DNA from 3 places in the Nocardia sp. NPDC006044 genome. Region 3 is predicted to be linked to each of the others. Evidence: riboswitches for the same ligand, from Rfam matches in the RefSeq annotation. Region 3 holds a riboswitch; each other region holds the start of a gene.
What was found. A riboswitch is a leader RNA that binds a small molecule or an ion and turns the genes downstream of it on or off. The one in region 3 is predicted to bind S-adenosylmethionine.
Positions count from the first base shown of each region.

Region 1: it holds a riboswitch for S-adenosylmethionine, as region 3 does, so the genes downstream of both, ACFYO1_RS22280 (rhodanese-like domain-containing protein) here and ACFYO1_RS25545 (amino acid ABC transporter permease) in region 3, are expected to answer to the same signal.
Region 2: it holds a riboswitch for S-adenosylmethionine, as region 3 does, so the genes downstream of both, ACFYO1_RS14705 (tRNA-dependent cyclodipeptide synthase) here and ACFYO1_RS25545 (amino acid ABC transporter permease) in region 3, are expected to answer to the same signal.

Region 1 covers NZ_JBIAID010000002.1:1,025,927-1,032,963, reverse strand. The annotation lists gene ACFYO1_RS22300 (DUF456 domain-containing protein) at 138-620, shown strand; gene ACFYO1_RS22295 (amidohydrolase family protein) at 621-1,493, opposite strand; gene ACFYO1_RS22290 (FAD-dependent oxidoreductase) at 1,555-2,943, opposite strand; gene ACFYO1_RS22285 (hypothetical protein) at 3,291-3,737, shown strand; SAM riboswitch class IV at 3,801-3,917, shown strand; gene ACFYO1_RS22280 (rhodanese-like domain-containing protein) at 3,932-4,348, shown strand; gene ACFYO1_RS22275 (O-succinylhomoserine sulfhydrylase) at 4,404-5,618, shown strand; gene fgd (glucose-6-phosphate dehydrogenase (coenzyme-F420)) at 5,676-6,686, opposite strand.
Region 2 covers NZ_JBIAID010000001.1:3,238,016-3,245,052, forward strand. The annotation lists gene ACFYO1_RS14690 (ASCH domain-containing protein) at 52-498, opposite strand; gene ACFYO1_RS14695 (sugar porter family MFS transporter) at 527-2,068, opposite strand; gene ACFYO1_RS14700 (MFS transporter) at 2,254-3,690, opposite strand; gene ACFYO1_RS14705 (tRNA-dependent cyclodipeptide synthase) at 3,687-4,319, opposite strand; SAM riboswitch class IV at 4,296-4,414, opposite strand; gene ACFYO1_RS14710 (hypothetical protein) at 4,504-5,106, opposite strand; gene ACFYO1_RS14715 (acyl-CoA dehydrogenase family protein) at 5,227-6,408, shown strand; gene mgrA (L-glyceraldehyde 3-phosphate reductase) at 6,425-7,037, opposite strand, start outside.
Region 3 covers NZ_JBIAID010000003.1:187,651-194,687, forward strand. The annotation lists gene ACFYO1_RS25525 (carotenoid biosynthesis protein) at 1-129, shown strand, start outside; gene ACFYO1_RS25530 (LppM family (lipo)protein) at 226-972, shown strand; gene ACFYO1_RS25535 (glycosyltransferase) at 945-2,120, shown strand; gene ACFYO1_RS25540 (hypothetical protein) at 2,244-2,966, opposite strand; SAM riboswitch class I at 3,355-3,449, shown strand; gene ACFYO1_RS25545 (amino acid ABC transporter permease) at 3,640-4,656, shown strand; gene ACFYO1_RS25550 (amino acid ABC transporter ATP-binding protein) at 4,653-5,420, shown strand; gene ACFYO1_RS25555 (ABC transporter substrate-binding protein) at 5,420-6,394, shown strand; gene ACFYO1_RS25560 (LLM class flavin-dependent oxidoreductase) at 6,398-7,037, shown strand, end outside.

The DNA.
Region 1 (7,037 bases), on a different contig from region 3:
GCCCGGGGCACCTTGCTCCGGGGTCGTGCGCGGACGCACCCGGTACGACACAATCTCACCAGCGCACCATTCGCGGGAACGTCCGGCGAGCCCGCGCGGTGAGGCGGAGTCATGCGAGAGACCGGCGAGGCGGAGTCGTGAGTAGCGGAGGTGAGGTCCTCGTCGGCCTGGTCATTCTGGTCGGCCTGCTCGGCATCATCGTCCCGATCCTGCCGGGCGTCATCCTGATCTTCGGCGCGATCGCGGTGTGGGCCTTCATGACCGGCGGCGCGACCGCCTGGATCGTCTTCGGCATCAGTACCGCTCTGCTGGTGCTGTCCGGGGTCATCAAATACACCTGGCCCGGCCGGAAGATGAAGGACGCGGGCGTGGCCAACCGCTCACTCGTGCTCGGCGCGGTCCTCGGCATCGTCGGATTCTTCGTCATCCCCGTGGTCGGCCTGTTCGCCGGCTTCGTGCTCGGCGTCTACCTCTCCGAACTCCACCGCCTGCGCGTCGGCCGGCAGGCCTGGCAGTCAACGGTGCACGCGCTCAAAGGCGTCGGCCTGTCCATGCTCATCGAACTCCTCGGCGCCCTGCTCGCCACCGGCGTCTGGGTGATCGGCGCGATCGCCGCCTAGCTACTCGATGACCGGGAACGGGATCGTGTCCGCCACTTCGGGTTTGGGCAGGCTGTCGCGGCGGATGGGGAGCGTCGGCTGGTCGGGGTGCAGCAGGGGGAGGGTGGGGGCGGGGTCGGCCGGCAGGGGGCGGAGGCGGGCGGGGAGGCGATAGAAGGCGCGGGCGTTGTCTTCCAGGACGGCGAACATGTCGGTGCCGACCACGTCGCAGATGAGGTCGACGTCGGAGTCCTGGAACGGACGGCCGGCGCGGGTGCCGGGGAGGTCGGTGCCGAACATCAAGGCTTCGGGGTTGACCGCGTGAATGCGCCGCAGGGTGTCCGGGACGCTCATCGCGACCCGGCCGAACCCGGTCGCCTTCACGCGCGCGCCGCGGTCCACCAGATCCAGCAGGTAGGGCAGGCCCTCGTCGGACATGCCGAGGTGGTCGATGCAGAACACCGGCAGTTTCGAGATCACCGGCTGCAACGACGCGAGCATCTGCCCGTCGATGTAGACCTCGACGTGCCAGCCGACCAGCTCGTGCGCCCGCAGCGCCTGCAAGGTCATGCCGGTGATGTCGGCGGCGGCCCGCTTGAGGTTGAACCGCAGGCCGCGCACGCCGATCCGATCCAGCTCGACGATCTCGTCGTCGGTGGCGTCCAGGTCCAGCCGGGTCACCCCGACCCAGCCCTCGCCGAGCTCGGCGAGGGCTGCCCGCAGATAGGTCTGATCGGTGCCCTGGAATGACCCGCTGACCACGGCTCCGCCGCCGATGTCGAAGCGGGACATCCGCTTTCGATAATCGGCGATGGTGAACGGGCCGGGCAGGTAGCCCTCGTTCTCGAACCGCGGGAACCGCGGATCGAAGATGTGGAGATGGGCATCGAACACCTGTACAGAATGCCTCAGTGCGAGTCTTTCCGCTGTCGCGGAGGTAACAAACCCGGTCGGGCTAGACCTTGTGCGGCTCGCTGGCGCGCAGCATGTCCTCGCGCTCGACGACCTTCACCCGCTCGCGGCCCTCGGGCTCGCCGAGCGAGCGCTCGTGCGCGTCCAGGCGGTACCACCCCTGCCAGGTGGTGAACGGAATGCCCTTGCTCTCCAGGAACTCGGTGACCGCGTCCAGCTCCGGCCGCGTGGCCGGGGTGAAGTTCGCGCTGTCGTCGAGCAGGCAGGCCACGGTCTCGTTGGCGTCGCCCTTGGTGTGGCCGATGAGGCCGACCGGGCCGCGCTTGATCCAGCCGGTGACGTAGGTGGCCGGGACGTAACGGTCGGCGCCGTCGGCGTTCTCGTCGGCGATCACCCGGCCCGCCTCGTTGGGCACGGTGCCGGCCTGGTCGTCGAACGGCAGGTTGGTCAGGTTCTGCGACAGGTAGCCGACGGCGCGGTAGACCGCCTGCACGTCCCATTCCTTGAACGTGCCGGTGCCCTTGACGTTGCCGGTGCCGTCGAGCTGGGTGCGCTCGGTGCGCAGGCCGACGACCTTGCCGTCCTCGCCGAGGATCTCCGCGGGCGACTCGAAGAAGTGCAGGAACAGCTTGTGCGGGCGGTTGCCGACGTCGCGAATCGCCCACTGCTCGAGCGTGTTCGCGATCATGTCGACCTGCTTGGAGTGCCTGCGCGCGGCCTCGGAGCCCTCGTCGTAGTCGATGTCCTCCGGATCGACGATGACCTCGATGGTCGGCGAATGATCCAGCTCGCGCAGTTCCAGCGGGGTGAACTTGGCCTGCGCCGGGCCGCGGCGGCCGAACACGTGCACCTCGAGCGCCTTGTTGGCCTTGAGGCCGGCGTAGACGTTCGGCGGGATCTCGGTCGGCAGCAGCTCGTCGCCGGTCTTGGCCAGCACGCGGGCCACGTCGAGCGCGACGTTGCCGACGCCGAGCACGGCGACCTTCTCCGCGTCCAGCGGCCAGGTGCGCGGCACGTCCGGGTGACCGTCGTACCAGGAGACGAAGTCCGCGGCGCCGTAGGAGCCGTCCAGGCCGATGCCCGGGATGCCCAGCGCGCGGTCGGCATTGGCGCCGGTGGAGAAGATCACCGCGTCGTAGAAGGTGCGCAGGTCATCGAGGGTGATGTCGGTGCCGTAATCGATATTGCCGAGCAGGCGGACCTGCGGCTTGTCCAGCACCTTGTGCAGGGCGGTGATGATGCCCTTGATCCGCGGGTGGTCCGGCGCGACGCCGTAGCGGATCAGCCCGAACGGCGCGGGCATGCGCTCGAACAGGTCGATGCTCACCTCGGCATCCGACTTCATCAGGGCGTCGGCGGCATAGATTCCCGCGGGCCCGGCGCCGACGATGGCGATGCGGAGCGGGCGGTCAGCTGCACTCTGGTCGGTCATCTTTACGCGCACCCTTATGGTCGAGAACAAATTAACGGCGTCTTGCTTAGCCTAGGCTAAGTTACGCGCTGGCTGGTTGCACCTGACGGCGCGGACACTGCGGTTGTCGGCTCGTGGCCACCTCAGTCGCGGCTATGACAGCAGGCCGCAGTCTCGCGATTCTATCGGTGGCGGCCACGGCCGCCCTCGGCGGTGCGAGAACTGAATGGATGCCACCCTAGGCGTTCTGTCCGGGCTACCCGATCTCGCGGCGTCGACTCCCGCGCGGGACACCGGCCTTCGCCGGGTGTGGCGCCCCCGGTGGGGTCGAGCGTCGGATAGCCCTGCCGACCAGGGATCATCGTGGCATGAGCGATCAGGAGTCACCCGCCGAAGACGAGGTCATCACGGTCGATCAGACCGACAAGCGTTCCGTGGCACCGTTCGTCGCCGCGGCCGTCCTCGCGGTCATCGTGCTCGGCGCGATCATCATCGGCGGGGTCGTGTCGCCCGCTGAGAAAAATGTCACAGATTCCGACCGGATCGCCGCCGCGGTGCGCAACTTCGTCGACGGGTCCAACAACACCGACCTGGTGCCCCCACCTGGTGCGGGCTGCCCGGGCTTCGATCCGAAACGCTCCCCGCTCGCCGGGCGCTCCGGCGGCGGAAAGACCGTGGAATTCATCGAACTCGTCGATCCGCAGCGCGACGGCGACCGGGCGAAGGCCACGGTCACCACCAAGGTCGACGGCGACGAGCAGACTTCCACCTGGAATCTGACTCGCTCCGGCGACAAATGGCTGGTCTGTAATTGAGCATTCTCATACCGTGAGCAGCCATTTGACAGGGTGACCCTCGTCCAGGCAATCTCAGCGGAAGGTCATGAGAACCAGTGTCAAGCCCCGGCAATACTGGTCGGCAACCCTCCTCCGCGGTGGGGTGCTCCGGGTGACGACCTGGCCGCGCGTCAAACCCGAGCGCGGCAAGTGCGGATTCTAGGAGGGTCCAGATGAGTTATGCCGGTGACATCACCCCGCAGCAGGCTTGGGATCTGTTGCGCGACAATCCCGAAGCCGTCCTGGTCGACGTGCGCACCGAGGCCGAGTGGAAGTTCGTCGGCGTGCCCGACACCAGCTCGATCGAGCGCCCGACCGTACTGATCGAGTGGGTCGATTCGACCGGGTCGCGCAACGGCGAGTTCACCGAGCAGCTGGTCACGGCGCTCGACGGGCACAACCCGGAGGCGCCGGTGATCTTCCTCTGTCGCTCCGGCCAGCGCTCGATCGGCGCGGCGATCGCCTCGACCCAGGCCGGGTTCGGCACCTCGTACAACGTGCTCGAGGGCTTCGAGGGCCCGCTCGACGCGGACGGACATCGCGGCGGCGCCGGCTGGCGCGCCCTCGGCCTGCCCTGGCGGCAGTCATGAGTAGCTGCTGTTCGGTGGACGCGTTGTCGCGGAGCTCTGTCGTCGGGAGGCAGTCGTGATCACAGGTGGTGCGTTCGACAAGCCGCTGCCCGAGGGTGTCGGCGCGGCGACCCTCGGCGTGCGAGGGGGGTTGCGCCGCTCCGGTTTCGAGGAAACCTCGGAGGCGCTGTACCTGACCTCCGGTTTCGTCTACGAGAGCGCGGAGGCCGCCGAGGCCGCGTTCACCGGGGACGTGGAGCATTTCGTCTACTCCCGCTACGGCAACCCGACGGTCGCCATGTTCGAGGAGCGGATGCGGCTGCTCGACGGCGCCGAGGCGTGCTTCGCGACCGCGAGCGGAATGTCCGCGGTCTTCACCGCGCTGGGCGCGCTGCTCGGCGCCGGTGATCGACTTGTGGCCGCGCGCAGCCTGTTCGGGTCCTGCTTCGTGGTGTGCAACGAGATCCTGCCGCGCTGGGGCGTGGAGACCGTCTTCGTCGACGGCGAGGATCTGGATCAATGGGAGCAGGCGCTGTCGGTGCCCACCCAGGCCGTGTTCTTCGAGACGCCGGCCAACCCCATGCAGACCCTCGTCGACGTGCGCCGGGTCACCGAGCTCGCGCATGCCGCGGGCGCGAAGGTGGTGCTGGACAACGTCTTTGCCACCCCATTGCTGCAACGCGGTTTCGAGCTGGGCGCCGACGTGGTCGTCTATTCCGGCACCAAGCACATCGATGGCCAGGGCCGGGTGCTCGGCGGCGCGATCCTCGGCGCGAAGGATTACATCGACGGCCCGGTGAAAACGCTGATGCGCCATACCGGTCCGGCGCTGAGCCCGTTCAACGCGTGGACGCTGCTCAAGGGTTTGGAGACGATGCCGTTGCGCGTGCGGCATTCGACCGAGTCCGCGTTGCGCATAGCCCGCTTCCTGGAGACCAGCACCTCGGTCAGCTGGGTGAAATACCCGTTCCTGGAATCACATCCGCAACACGACCTGGCCACCGGCCAGATGAGCGCCGGCGGTACCGTGGTCACCTTCGAGCTGAACGCGCCTGCGCACGAGGCGAAGAAGCGCGCCTTCGAAGTGCTCAACCGCCTGCGCATCATCGATATCTCGAACAACCTCGGCGACGCCAAGTCGCTGATCACCCACCCCGCCACCACAACTCATCGCGCGATGGGCCCGGAAGGCCGAGCCACCATCGGCCTCTCCGACGGCGTGGTCCGCATCTCCGTCGGCCTCGAGGACGTCGAGGACCTTCTCGCCGACCTCGACCACGCCCTGAGCTAGCCACGAAAAAGGCTCCGCCCGTTCGTATCCGGAACGGGCGGAGCCTTTCTCGTGGGATCAGCCCAGTGCGCGCAGGCGCGGCGCGAGGTCGCGCTGGAACAGGTCGAGGAAGCGGCGCTGGTCGTGGCCGGGGGCGTGGAAGACCAGGTGGTTGAGGCCGGCGTCGAGGTAGGGCTTGATCAGGTCGACGGCCTGGTCGGGGTCGCTGGCGACGATCCAGCGCTTGGCGATCTGCTCGATCGGGAGGGCGTCGGCGGCGGCCTCCATCTCGATCGGGTCGGTGATGCTGTGCTTCTGTTCCGGGGTCAGGCTCAGCGGGGCCCAGAAGCGGGTGTTCTCCAGTGCCAGTTCGGGATCGGTGTCGTAGGAGATCTTGATCTCGATCATCCGGTCGATGTCGTCGACGGTGCGTCCGGCCTTGGCGGCGCCCTCGGCGACGGCGGGCATCAGCTTGTCGGTGTAGAGCTCCATGCCCTTGCCGGAGGTGCAGATGAAGCCGTCACCCGCGCGGCCCGCGTAGCGCGCGACCAGCGGTCCGCCGGCGGCGACATAGATCGGGATGCCGCCCTTGGGCACGTCGTAGATGGACGCGCCGACGGTGTTGTAGTACTCGCCCGCGAAGTCGACGCGGTCGCCGGTCCACAGCGCGCGCATCAGCTCGACCGACTCGCGCAGCCGGGCGAAGCGCTCCTTGAACTCCGGCCACTCGCCCTTGTAGCCGGTGGCGATCTCGTTCAGCGCCTCGCCGGAGCCGACGCCGAGCATGATCCGGTCGGGGTACAGACAACCCATGGTGGCGAAGGCCTGCGCGATCACCGCCGGGTTGTAGCGGAAGGTGGGGGTGAGCACCGAGGTGCCGAGCTGGATCCGCTTCGTCCGCTCGCCGACCGCGGCCATCCAGGCCAGGGAGAACGGCGCGTGCCCGCCCTTGTGCCGCCACGGCTGGAAGTGATCGCTGACCGTTGCGCTGTCGAGGCCGTGTTCCTCGGCCAGCACCGCGATCTCCACCAGTTCGCGCGGGCCGAACTGTTCCGCCGACGCCTTGTATCCGAGCTTGAGCTCACCCATGTGCGCCACTCCTGTCGCTTCGCTGCACACCTGTGCGGGCATTCCCGCACACCGTTGGTCGGCCGCAGACGCGCTGCGGTCCTGCTTGGCTTCAACCGGTGCGGGACGGCTGGCGTTCCCGCACCTCGGCCATTTCAGCACTGTCCGGCGCATTCCGCACATACGTCATACGGCCGTCTTCGACCATAGTCAGCTGTAGTCCCAGGTCTGCGCAGGGTCGCGCCGCGCCCGGCTTACCCGCGGAACTGTGCCTGATAGGCATACCCTCCGCATTCACTCCGAACATGCGCGGTCCGAGGACGGACTCCGTCCGGCAGTGTCCCTAGTGGGACAATTGTCTGGTGACTGATG
Region 2 (7,037 bases), on a different contig from region 3:
GACCTGGTTCGTCGACCGGAGAGCCGAACTGACGGCGCGATTCTCGTACCGCTAGCGCAGATCGGCGACCAAGCGGAAGCGTTGGAGCACAACGACGGTCGTGTCATCCACGGTGAAGGTGTCGTCGTCCATCGCTTGCCGCATTTCGGGGCTGTGCCAGTACTTCTCGTGGGCCGATCGCCACTCGGCGAGGGTGGTGAACCCCTCTCCCTCGTCCATGGCGTGGGCGAGGTCGACTTCCGCGAGCCGAGCGAGGCGCACGTCGGTCACCTCGATCACCGCGACTCGGTGTTCGTCCGAATCGACCACTGCCGCAAATGAACCGGCCTCCGGTAGGTCGTCGCCGCAGTGCTCGTAGTCGGCCAGCACACCAGTCGTGGCGGTCTTCGAACCGTCGAGGATGGCGGCGACGAGCTGATCCCGCAGCGCGCCGGGGAACGCGAACTCCGCTTTCGGCAGTGCGTCGGGGTCGATGGACGCGGCGGGGTCTGTTGTCACGCGGCAACTTTACGGCCGGGCGCGTGTGTTACTGCGACGAGGAGGCGTTTACGGTGCTGCTGATGTTGCCGCGGAGGGGGAGGAAGGTTCCGTTGCGGAGGGATTGTTCGATGTCTTCGAGGGAGTGGCCTTTTGTTTCGGGGACGAAGAAGTAGACGAAGATCAGGGAGAGGAGGTTGAAGAGGGCGTAGAGGAGGAAGGCGAAGCCCAGGCCGAGGGCGTCGATGGTGCTGAGGGCGGTGAGGGTGAGGACGAGGTTGGAGCCCCAGAGGGCGACGGCGTGCAGGCTGGTGGCGCGGTCGCGGATGCTGAGCGGGTAGAGCTCGGAGCCGAGCAGCCAGCCGACGGCTTGCAGGCCGGCGGCGTTGCAGGCCATGTAGGCGAGCATGAGGGCGAGGGTGAGGTAGCGGTTGGGGTGTTCGGTGAGGACGAATAGCAGGCCGAAGCCGAACAGGAAGGTGGTGGCGCCGGGGATCAGCAGCAGCATCAGGCGCCGGCGGCCGACCTTGTCGACGAGGCGCTCGCCGACCGCGGTGAAGACGAGGTAGACAGCGGCGATGCCGAGCCCGGACCAGACGACCAGTCCGGTACTGAAACCGGCTGCGCTGCCGAGGATCGTGTGTGAGTAGTAGATCATCATCTCCAGCCCGGAGAGCTGGGTGAAGGCGGCGATGCCGAGGCCGGCGACCAGCGCGGGCCGAGCCCAGCGCTGGGTCAGGTTGGCCCAGCCGCCGCGGGAATCCTTGTGCTCCTGCTGCGAGATCGCCCAGATCTTCAGGGTTTCGTCGACGGCGGCGGAACGGTTGGGGCGCATCCAGCGCAGCACCACCCTGGCCTTGCCGATCGTGCCGTTGTCGATGAGCCAGCGCGGCGTCTCCGGCAGTTGCAGCATGGCGGCGGCGAGCACGAGCGCGGGGAGGACGGCGATGCCGATCATCCAGCGCCAGTCGTTGCTCGGCTCGAAGGTGCCGTCGCCGGCCGCGACGACGCTGACCAGGTTGGCCAGGAAGATGCCGAGGCCGATGGCGATGTTGAAGAAGGTGACCATCGCGCCGCGGCGGTGCGGTGGCGCGAGTTCGGCGATATAGGTCGGCACGATCTGCGAGCAGGCACCGACGGCGAGGCCGAGGAAGAAGCGGCAGCCGGTCATCATCCAGGCGTCGACGGCGAGCGCGCAGGCCAGCACGCCCACGGCGAAGACGCAGGCGATGATGAAGATGGTCTTGCGGCGGCCAAGCGCCTTCGACAGCGAACCGCCGACCAGCGCGCCGATCACCGCGCCGGCCAGGATCGCGGCGGTGAGGATCTCCTGGCGGGTGTGGTCGATGCCCCACTGCGCGGACATCTTGGGCAGTGCGCCGGAGATGATGCCGGTGTCGTAGCCGTAGAGCATGCCGCCGAGCGCCGCGAACAGCGCCACGATGACGACATTGCGGTCGGCGCTCTGGTTTTCGTCGGCCGTCGGTTTTTCCGGGGCCGAGACGACCAGCTCGTACCCATCGAGGTTGCGACGGCGCAGCCGCGGAATGAAACTCCGGCGCCTGGTGATCGTCGTATTCTCGGTGGGCATGCGCTCCAGTGGATAGTGCCGGAACGCGCTGCGCAAACTTAACGGTCTCGTTTGTGAACAGAATTACTTTCACGTTTGACCGGATGCGTAATTTATCGGATTTATGAGCTTTATCTGATGTGGTGGGGAAGCCATTGCGGTGCGGCGGTTCTCGCGGCAAACGAGAACCGCCGCACTCCGGTGAGCTACGTTGTCCCCGCCTCGACGGGGACCGGCGGATCGGCCACTGACCGGCCGCCGGACGCTTTTTCGCCGCGTCCGCCGGTCAAAACGACCACGACGATCGCGGCCACCAGACTGGTGATCGCGATGATCGAGGCCACCCGGCCGGTCGCGTCGCCGACGTCCTGCGCGCGCTCGAGGTCGATATGCCCGAATACGACGGTCGCCACGGCCGCCCCGATCGCGCCGCCCAGATTGTGGAACGTCCACGAGGCGCCGACCGCGAAGCCGGACCGCGACGGCGACACGGTCGAGATCGCCAGCACGGTCGCGGGACCGAGTACCAGGGCCCAGCCGCCACCGAACAGGACCAGCGCGACGAAGAGCACCGCCGGCAGGTCACCGAACGTCGACCAGGCCAGGCCGGCGCCCGCCAAGGCCAGTAACCCGAATCCCCACGGCAGCAACGACTGTGCGCCGAGCCGATCCACGAACCGGCCCGCGACCGGCGACGAGAGCGCGAGCGTCCCGCTGACGAGCAGCAGCACGAATCCGGCCTGCCGCACGTCGAAGGCCCGGCCCTGCGTCAGATACGTCGGAATCGCCAGCAGCGCAGCGGCATAGAACAAACCGAGCGAGAAATCCGACACGATCGCCGCGACGAACCGGCGATTGCCGAACAGCGCGGGGTCGATCAACGGATTCGCCGCCCGCCGCTCGGCGGCAATTCCGGCCGCCACGGCCGTGACCAGCACGATCGCGGCGATCAGCACCCACGGCGACAACCAGCCACGCAGGTCGCCCAGCACGAAGATGCCGACCGCCGATACCACGGCGAACGCGACCACGACCTGCCCGGCCCAATCGGTCCCGCCGCCGGGGTCAGGCGCCACCCGCGGGACCGCGACCGCGATCGCGATCAAGGCGGCGACACCGAGTGGAATATTGATCCAGAAGATCGACTGCCAGCCGAGGCTCGGCACCAGCAGGCCGCCGAGCACCGGACCGATGGCCAGCCCGAGCCCGTTCACCGAATACAACCAGCCGATCGCCTTCCCTCGATCACCCGGTGGGAAAAGCGATTCCACCAAGGTCGAGGTGCTCGTGTACAGCACGGCACAGGCCGCGCCCTGGACGAACCGCGCGACGAGCAGCACCCCGATCGACCACGACACCGCCGCACCCGCGGACGCGACCACGAACAGCCCGAGCCCGAACAGCAACACCTTTCGCCGGCCGAGCCGATCGGCCACCCGGCCGGCCGTCACCATGAACATCGACAACGCCATCAGGAAGACGCCGAGCGTCAGCTCCGTATTCGACGCTCCCGCACGCAGATCCGCGCCGATGGCGGGCAACGCGGTGGTGACGATGGTCAGGTCGACGCACCCGAGAAACGACGCCACCGCCAGTCCGGTGAACCCGATGGCCCGCCGCCGCGCGGGCAGCTCGGCGGTCACTGGCCGCCCTCCGCGGCAGTCAGCGCCGACTTGCGCTTCTTGAACCGCAGCGGCAGCCAGGCGACCCGGTCCGGATGCTCCGGCTCGACGAACAGCTCCCGCGTGCGTCCCATCGCGGCGGAGATCTTCTGCGGGTAGATCACATAGTCGAAACCCTCGTGCGCCCACAGCGGTATGATGATCGGGCATTCCTCCAAAAGATATGCGCGGCAAGACTTCCTGACCTGATCCTGATTGACTTCCGGTTCGCGCGAGAGCCGCCGCTCGATGAACCGGTCGATGGTGCTGTCGATGGCGTGCCGATACGGTTCGTCGGTCTCGTAGGCCTGCTCGATCGCGTCGTACAGATCGCCGTAGCGCGGATGGGAAAGTGCGAAGTCCCAGCGCAATATGTTTGTCGGGCAATTGATCTGGTCAATGTAACCGATATTGCGGGCGATCCACTGGTCGCCGGCGATGCGCGCCCGCGCATGCCGATCGATATCGGTTCCGCCGCTGAGGTTGTGGCGTTGCAGGGTGTCCGCGACCGCGATGGCGCAGCGGCCGAAGTTCGACCGGTTGATCAGATCACCCCCGTCTCTCGAGCGGGCTCCAGGTGTCGGTGGAGCCCGCGCTTGCCCGGGCCGCATCACGCGGCTCGGCCTGGTCTTGACCCGGGGCACCCCGCCGCGGTTGGAGGGTTGCCGGCCAGCTAGCCGGGGACTTGACGCTGGCACTCTTGACCTGACTCGAGCGTGCCGCACGCCAGAAGCGTTGTCACGCTTTTGAATCGTGCTGAGTTATGTACCCGGTCCGTCCGCGTGGCGGGTGAATTCAGCTGCCACGCAAGCCCAGTCCGCGCAGTTCCAGCGCCGCCAGTGCACGGACCGTGTCGTCGTCGCCGCGCCGCCACGCGGCCACCACATCCGTGTCGATCCGATTGAGTGTGCGCAGTGGTTGATTGGTGAGCGCGCGCAAGGCGAGCAGGTCTTGTCCGCCCCGCACGGTGCGCAGCGATACCGCCGCGGCGGCTCTTCGGATCCAGCGCAGCCGCAGGGGTAGCCAGACGAACAGGACGAGCCCGAGTGGGACGATCAGCAGGCCGATCGCGAGGGCCATGGCCAGATCGTTGGTGAGCGCCTGCTGATCGTGTCCGGCCTCGGCCATCGAGCGGGCGGCGCCCGCGGCCCGCTCGAACGGTGAGGTCAGGTCGTCGCCGACCACCGGAACCCGGCCCACCTTGCGGCCGACGTCACCGAGGCTGTCGGCGAGGCCGCCACCCGCGCCCTCCAGCTTCTGCCCGGGAACCGCGAGCTTCCGCACCAGGTCGTGCAGCCAGAGCGCGGCCCTGATCGAGCCGTACACCCACGCCGTCACCAGGAGGTCCGTCACCATTTGCCGGGCGGCGACGGGAGCCCGATCGGCGTAAATCTTCACGGATCCAGAATCCTCGGTCCGCTCAGTGAAAACAGGGCTTTCGCGTTCGATCGAGCGGGGGCGAAGCTGGACCAGCATCTGCCCGGCGCGGCCCGCGCCCGACGACGAAGGAGCTCGCCGATGGCCATCCGTTCGCTGGACGACGCGCTCGGTGCGGTGACCGAACTCGCGCCCATCGCGCGGCAGTACAGCCAGAAGGCCGAGGACGACCGTGATCTTCCGGCCGACGTGGTCGATGCCATCGCGGCCACGGGTCTGTGGGGCGTGTTCGCCCCGACCGGCGTCGGTGGCAGCGGTCTGATCGGGCTCGACGAGGCCTTCGAGATCGTGCGGGCGATCGCCTACGCGGACACGAGCACGGCATGGAGTCTGTTCATCTGTGCGACGGCGCCGGCCATCGTGGCGTCGAAACTGCCTGCCGCCGGTGTCGAAGCGGTCTTGGCCGAGGGGGTCGGGCCGATGTCGCTCGTCTTCGGCCCGAATGGCCGGAGCACGCCCACCGATGGCGGGTTCCGGGTCACCGGGCGGTGGCCGTTCGCCAGCGGAATCGGTTATGCCGGTTGGGTTATGGCGAACACCGTCGTGCTCGACGCGGACGGCGCGCCGAAGGCGGGCGCCGATGGGTCACCCGAACTCGTCTCGGTCGTCGTGCCCACCGAGGAGGTGAGCATCATCGACGACTGGCACGTGGCCGGCTTACGCGGCACGGGCTCGATGAGTTTCGCGCTCGACGACGTGTATGTGCCTGCGCGCCGGACCTTTCCGTTCTACGCGCCCGGCTCGCTCGCGGACGCGAAGTATCGGCTCCCGTTGTTCAGTCTGCTCGCGCCCGGGTTCGCCGGGGTCGCGATCGGCACCGCCGAACACGCGCTCGACGAGGTGCTCGCCGTGCTGCCGACGCGGGTCGGGCCGCCGAAATTCCAGCCCGCGTCCGAGGATCCGGTGATCCAGCGGACGGTCGGCCGGGCACAGGCCGCTATCCGGGCCGCGCGCGAGTCGACGCGAGCGGTGTTCGATACCTATGTCGACCGGCGGCTGCGCGGCGAGGACCTGAGCCGGCTCGCGGTGGCCGACCGTTGCGAGCTGCACCAGCAAGCGGTATGGGCCGCCGATACCTGCCGCGCCGCCGTCGACGACCTGTTCCGCATCGCCGGTGCGAGCTCGATCTACGAATCGAGCCCGATCCAGCGGCTCTGGCGCGATCTCACCGTGCTCACCCAGCATCTGTATCTGCGCGACACCCAACACGAGCACGCGGGCAGGCTCGCGCTCGGCCTGGACGTGGTGAACCCGACGATCTGAGCCGGGGCAGCACCTTTCAGAGCGTGCCCTGCCGCGCCGCCCGCCACAGATCGACCTCGCCGTCGTCGTCGAGCAGCGCGTCGATCTCGGCCAGCTCATCGGCGCTGAAGTCGCGGGTTTCCAGCGCCGCGACGTTCTGCTCGAGCTGGTCGGTGGTGGACGCGCCGATGACCAGCGAGGTCACCCGGTCGTCGCGCAGCGCCCAGGCCAGGGCCAGTTGCGCCAGTGTCTGTCCGCGCTTGTCCGCCAGTGCGTTCAGCTTGCGCAGGCGATCGATCATCTCGGGGGTGAGCAGCTCGTTCTGGAACGATTTGTCTTGGGCGGCACGCGATTCCGGCGGAATGCCGTCGAGGTACTTGGCTGTGAGCAGGCCCTGCGCGAGCGCGGTGAACCCGATGACACCGAAGCCTTCCTCGGCGGCGGCGTCGAGCAGGCCCTCGGTCTCGATCCAGCGGTTGAGCATCGAATAGGACGGCTGGTGGATGAGCAGCGGCGTACCGAGTTCGCGCAGCAGCTTCGCCATCGTGAGCGAATCCTGCGCGGTGTAGGACGAAATACCGACGTATAGCGCTTTCCCTTGGCGGACAGCGGTATTCAACGCGACGGCGGTTTCCTCCAGCGGAGTCGTC
Region 3 (7,037 bases):
CTCGCGCACGCGGTGTTCCTCGGGCTGCCGGTCTCGGCGTGCTACGGCGGCGCCGGACTGGCCGTCCTGGGCCTCCCGCTGCTGCGTCACCTGCACTTTTCCCGCCTGCGACCGGAGCCCGTGGGCTAGCCCGGACACAACGCGCGCCTCGTTCCGCCCGTCGCGTGGGCATCTGGACGGATGGCCTGGCACGATGTCCCCGTGCAGCCGAGTCCCGTCACCACGATGCCCGATGCCCCGGTACTACCGTCGCCGCGGACGCGCCGCCTTGGCGTGCGTGTCGCCGCGGCCGTTCTGCTCGCGGCATTGCTGGTGCCCGTCCTCGCGGGCTGCCTGCGGGTGCAGGTGTCTATGGGTGTTTCGTCCAACGACCGCGTCTCCGGGCGGATCGTCGCCGCGGTGGTGCCCGCCGAGCCCAATGACAAGGGCCCGCAGCTGAAGGCGCCGGACTCGCTCGCCGCGAAGGTGCGGGTGGAGTCCTACTCGCAGGATGGGTACGTCGGCAGCCAGGTGTTCTTCGAGGACATGTCGTTCGGCGAGGTCGGCCAGCTCGGTCAGCTGTCCGAGCAAACCCAGGGCATGTTCCAGCTCCAGTTCCAGCGGGCCGGCGACCTGGTCAGCCTGACCGGCCGGGTCGACCTGAAATCCGTGCCGCCGCACGGCTCCGACGTGCAGTTCACCATCGCGTTCCCGGCCCGCGTGGCCAAGACCAATGGCAACCGCGAGGGCGACAACATCGTGTCCTGGAAGCTGCCCGCCGGCGACGTCTCCACGCTGCGCGCCGAGGTCAGCTACGCCGACCCGAACACCCGCTCGTTCGCGGGCTGGGCCGGCATCGTCGGCGGCATCACCCTCGCCGTCGCCGCCATCATCGCGGCCATGGCCTACATGGACCGCAACCCGCCCGCGCCCGGCGCGCCCACCGGTCTCTCCTGGAGTCGCTGGTGGAAATCGGTCAAGCAGAACCGCTGAGTTCCGTTCGGCGGGGCGCGGTTCGGGCCGGCGCCGGAATCTCGGTGGCGGGCGCGGTGATCGCGCTCGGCAACCGGATCACGGTGCGCCAGTTGACGAATGCCGCGACCGGCGTGATCGAGCCGGTCGCGGTGTGCGTGCCGGCCCGGAACGAGGCCGCGCGGCTGCCCGGGTTGATCGCGGATCTGCGGGCGCAGCGCGGGGTCGCGCGGATGAGTGTCGTGATTCTCGACGACGCGTCGGGCGATGACACCTTCGCGGCCGCAGTCGAGGCGGCCGGTGGCGATCCGCGAATCACGTTGTTGCGCAATGACGCCGAGCCTCCGTCCGGTTGGACCGGCAAAGCCGCCGCGTGTGCGCGATTGGCCGAATCGGTGGTTGCGCCGGTCCTGGTCTTCGTGGACGCGGATGTGCGGCTGGCGCCCGGCGCGATCGCGGCCGCCGTCACCGAATTGCGGAAGCGCCGGGTCGCCTTGATATCTCCGTGGCCGCTGCAGCGGGCCGGGTCGCTCGCCGAGGCCTTGGTGCAGCCGTTGCTGGCTTGGTCGTGGGCGGCGACGCTACCGATCGCACTGGCCAATCGAAGCCTGCGACCGTCGACTTCCGTTGCCTGCGGCCAGTTTCTGGTGTTCGACACCGCCGCCTATCGCGCCGTCGGCGGACACGCGGCCGTCGCCGCCAGCGTCACCGAAGACCTCGACATCGCCCGGACACTGCGCCGCGCAGGGCATCCCACCGCACTGATCGCCGCGGGGCGGATGGCGAGCACTCGAATGTACGAGAGCACCGCCGAACTCGAGGCCGGCTACACCCGCTGGCTGTGGTCCGCCTACGGCGGCACGGTCGCGGGTGGCGCTGCCGTGGGAACGCTTGCCGCCCTGGCCTATTGGGTCCCGCCGGTGGCCGCCCTGGGTGGTCGCGGCGCTGTGCGCCGGGCGGGCGTGCTGGGCTATGCGGCAGCCGTCACCGGCAGGCTGCTGGCACGCTCGCTCGAAACCCGGCGGATCGGCTCCACCGATGTCCTTGCGGCCCTACCTCACCCACTCTCGGTCGCCGCATATTTACTGCTGTGGGCACGATCCCAGCGCGCTCGACAACGCGGCCTATTGCGTTGGAAGGGCCGCGTACTCGACTTCGACGGTAGGTAACCGGCGGCAGCAGACGATCGGTTCGGCTGGCCTTCGCCGCTCACCCGGCAGGCACGCCTCCGCATATCCTCCCACCAGGCACACTGCGCTGGAGAGACGGCGCGCCCAACGGATAACGCCGGCCTACGGAACCTCGGTGATTCCGACCGTCGGCAGGAAGAAGCAGGACTTGCCGCCGTTCTCGACCGTGCCGAAGACCGCCGCGAGCACGGTGCCCTGCCCGGTGTCGACCGGAACGGCGCGCACGCCGCCCATCGGGAGGGCCGCGAAGAAGAAGTCCTGGATCGCCCGTTCGGCGATGGGGCGCAGCGCGATCGGCACCTCGGCCGGGATCATCGCGCGCAGGATGGTGGACAGCGGGCCCATCGACGCGAGTCCGCCGCGGCCGCTGGTCACGTTCAGCCAGGCCACCTGCATGCCGGTGGTGTCCGGTCCGTCCTGGTTCAGGCCGTAGGGGACGAAGGTGAACATGGTCTGCCCGGCCTTGACGGCGGACAGGTCGAGGCCGGGGATGGTGACCGAGGTCTTGGGCCACGGACCCGGCACCGCGCCGGCCACGGCCGGGGCCAGGCCGAGGGAGTTGCCGTTGAGGCAGTACGCGGCCGCGGTCGGGTAGAGGAACGGTTGCATGCCGAACGCGCGCAGGCCGTCGATGGCGGCGTTGTAGACGCCGAACAGATCACCGGGTGCGACGGCGCCGGTCTGCCCGGAACGGTCGGTGACCACCGGCGGAACCGGGGCGGCGGGCGAATTCGGGGCCGCGCCCGCGGACGGGGCCGCGAGCGCCAGCGCGACCGAGCAGGTCGCGACAGCGGACAATACGGTCAGACGGCGCGCTACGGCCATGGAGACCTCTTCTCATCGTCGACGCAATCGAAGGTTGACGGTACTCCGGCTAACGCCCTGAACTGGCATTATTGCCTGCGGCAAGCTATCGGCGTGTCCCCAGGGCCGCACCGCCGACGCCCAGTTCGCGGGGTCCGTACCCCGCGGACGGCGGTAGGCCGTATGCTGCTTCCCGGCGGAGCCGCCCGAGTCCGTGAGCGCCCGCCCCGCGAAGTCGACCGACCCCGAACAGACTGCGCCAGCGCATATTCGGCTATCCGACCTACCCGGCAAACCGGGCTGCGGCAAGATCTACGCTCACGATGATTGCTTCCCTTGCCTAAGGGTTCTCCTGCTGGGCATGATAATTCGGCTCGACCCTGACATCGTCCGATGTCCGGAGCGGCGACAACCATCCAGAGCGACCGAGAGACCTGGCTCGTCGACGTCGCAGCAACCCCCCGGTTCACCGGGTGCGGGTGCTTCCGCCGGGACCGATGGAGGAGAACCGAAATGCGAATCGCCGCTGCCCGAGGCACCCGTTGGGGCCGCCGACACATCGACCAATGCAAGGTGACCTCCGCGAGCTGTCGGGTCTGACCCGCAGCCAGTTCGTTGCACCCGTCGCTGGCCGGGTGGTGTGACCGCGGCCCGATGTGGCGCGGTCTCGTTCGTTCTTCCGAAGGACTTCGACATGAGTGCATTTATTGCACCCGATGCCGTCGACAAGGCCGGTGGCCGATCCGAACCAGTGCTCGAGGCGGCGCCGGACGAATCCGCGGCGCCGACGACGGACTCCGCGCCGAAGGTGGCCAAGCAGTGGCACCCGTGGCGCTGGGTGATCAGCGCCGTCGCGCTCATCCTGCTGGCTCAGTTCGTGCACGGCCTGGTCACCAACCCCGGGTGGGACTGGCCGACGTTCGCGAAGTACATCACCGCGAAGTCGGTGCTGGCCTCGCTGAAGGTGACGCTGGAGCTCACCGCCTGGGGCACCGCGCTCGGCTTCCTGCTCGGCACCGCGCTGGCTATCGCGCGGCTGTCGAACAATCCGGTGCTGCGGGTGATCTCGTGGTGCTACATCTGGGCGTTCCGCTCGATTCCGCTCATCGTGCAGCTGCTGTTCTGGTTCAACATCGCCTACCTGTACAACACGCTCTCGGTCGGAATCCCGTTCGGCCCCTCGTTTTTCACCTTCGAGGTGAACGGCGTGATCAGCGGGTTCACCGCGGCGGTGATCGGGCTCGCGTTGCATCAGGCGGCGTATTCGGCCGAGATCATCCGCGCGGGCATCATCTCCGTCGACGCCGGTCAGCTCGAAGCGGCTGCCGCGCTGGGCATTCCGAAGGTGCGCCAATTCCGCTCGATCGTGGTCCCGCAGGCCATGCGCTCGATCCTGCCCAACGCGACCAACGAGGTGATCAGCCTGTTCAAGGGCACCTCGATCGTGTCGGTGATGGCCATTGCCGAGCTGTTCTACCAGGTTCAGGTGATCTACGGCCGCAACGGCCGGGTGGTGCCGCTGCTGCTGGTCGCCACCGCCTGGTACATCGTGCTCACCACCGTTCTCTCGGTGGCGCAGTACTACATCGAGCGCCACTACGCCAAGGGCACCCAGCGCACGCCACCGCCGTCGCCCGCCCAGCGGGCCTGGCAGAAGCTGCGCGAGATCGCCGATTCCGGTTCCACCGCACCGCGAGGAGCGACCCGATGAGCACCGCACTCGCCGTCGAGGTCCGCGGCGTCCGCAAATCCTATGGCGCACACGAGGTCCTGCGCGGCGTCGACCTGACCGTGCGCTCCGGCGAGGTGGTCACGGTGATCGGCCCGTCCGGTTCGGGCAAGTCCACGCTGCTGCGGGTGGTCAACCACCTGGAGTCGCTGGACGCCGGCACCGTGCACATCGACGGTGAACTGATCGGATATCGGCTGCGCCGCAACACGTTGCACGCGCTGCCCGACCGCGAGGTGCGCAAGCAGCGCTCCCACATCGGGTTCGTCTTCCAGCAGTTCAACCTGTTCCCGCATCTGACCGTACTCGACAACGTCACCATCGCACCGCTTTCCGCGCAGCGCCGCGACCGCAAGGAGATCGAGGCCGAGGCGCGCGTGCTGCTGAACCGGGTCGGCATCGGCGAGCTGGCCGACGCCTACCCGCGCAGGCTCTCCGGCGGGCAGCAGCAACGAGTGGCGATCGCCCGGGCACTTGCCCTGCGCCCCAGGGTGATCCTGTTCGACGAGCCGACCTCCGCGCTGGACCCCGAACTCGTCGGCGAGGTCCTGGATGTGATCCGCGATCTCGCGCACGGCGGCACCGCGCTGGTGATCGTCACCCACGAGATCGGCTTCGCCCGCGAAATCGCCGACACCGTGGTGTTTCTCGACGCCGGCGCGATCGTCGAGCAGGGTCCGCCCGAGGCCGTCCTCGACCATCCCGAACACCCGCGCACCCGCGCCTTCCTTTCCCGAGTCCGTTGATGAACAGGTATCCGATGAAGCTCTCCGCCCTGGCCACCGCCGCCGCGACCGCGGTCGTACTGCTGGCCACCGGCTGCACCGATCCCGAAGCGGAGTCCGCGGCCCAGCCCGCCGGTGCGATCACCTTCGACCTCTCCGCCGCCCAGACCGGCCGGGTGCGCGCCGCCAAGGTGGACAGCATCGCCGCCGAAGTGCCGCAAGCCATCCGCGATCGCGGCACCCTCGTGGTGACCGGCGCGTCCGGCACCGCACCGCCGCTGCGTTTCTACGCCAACGACGACAAGACCGTGGTCGGCTCGGAGGTCGATTTCGCCTCCCTGGTCGCCGACATTCTCGGTCTGAAACTCGATGCGCAGGTGGCGGATTGGTCGCAGAACTTCGTGCGCATCGATTCCGGTGAGGTAGACGCGTTCATCTCCAACGTGACGGTCACCGAGGAGCGCAAGGAGAAGTACGACTTCGCCACCTATCGCAACGACACCGTCGCGCTCGAGGTGCCCAAGCAGAGCACGCTCGAGTACAAGGACCGGAAAAGCCTGGCGGGCAAGCGGATCGGCGTCGGCACCGGCACCAACCAGGAGCAGTTGCTGGTGAAGTGGAACGAGCAGAACACCGCGGAGAAGCTGCCGCCGATCGACATCGCCTACTTCGACAAGACCAGCGACTACTACCTCGCGCTGGCCTCGCAACGGCTCGACGCCTACATCGGCCCGAACCCGACCGCGATCTACCACTCCGCCACCGCGAACCAGACCAAGATCCTGGCCACCTTCTCCGGCGCGGGCGACGCGCTGCAAGGCGAGATCGCGGTGCTCACCAAGAAGAACAACGGGCTGGTCACCGCGGTCCAGCACGCGCTCAACTACGCCATCGAACACGGCACCTACCAGCAGGTGATCGATCGGTGGGGCCTGAAGACCGAGCAGGTCACCCAGTCGCGGATCAATCCGCCCGGCCTACCGAAGCAGCGGTGAGACATGAAATTCCTACTCTTCACCCTCGTCACCCGGGTGCCGGATCCGACCACCGGCCGGCTGCCCGGCACCAGGGAGCGCCTGCGCAACGTCGTCGAACAGGCAAGGCTCGCCGAGGATCTGGGTTACGACGGCTTCGCCGTCGGTGAGCGGCACGAGGATCCGTTCCTGTCCGCCGCTCCCCCGGTGATCCTCAGCCACATCGCCGCCGTCACCTCCCGCATCACGCTGTTCACCGCGGTCACCACGCTGAGCCTGCTCGATCCGGTGCGCGCCTTCGAGGACTACTCGACGCTGGACAACCTGTCCGGCGGGCGCCTGGAGCTGATCATCGGCAAGGGCAACGGGGCCGCGCAGGCCGAGCTGTTCCACGTCACCACTGACGACCAGTGGGACCGCAATCGTGAAGGCTACGACCTGTTCCGGGCGCTGTGGGACAGCGACAGCGTCACCTGGTCGGGCCGGTTCCGGCCGGAGTTGACCAACGCCAAGGCGCTGCCGCGGCCGTGGCAGCCGAAGATCCGGATCTGGCACGGCAGCGCGACCAGCCGGGATTCGGTCGAACTGGCCGCGCGCCACGGTGATCCGCTGTTCTCGGCGAACGTCACCAACCCGATCGAGCCGTACGCCGAACTGGTCCGTC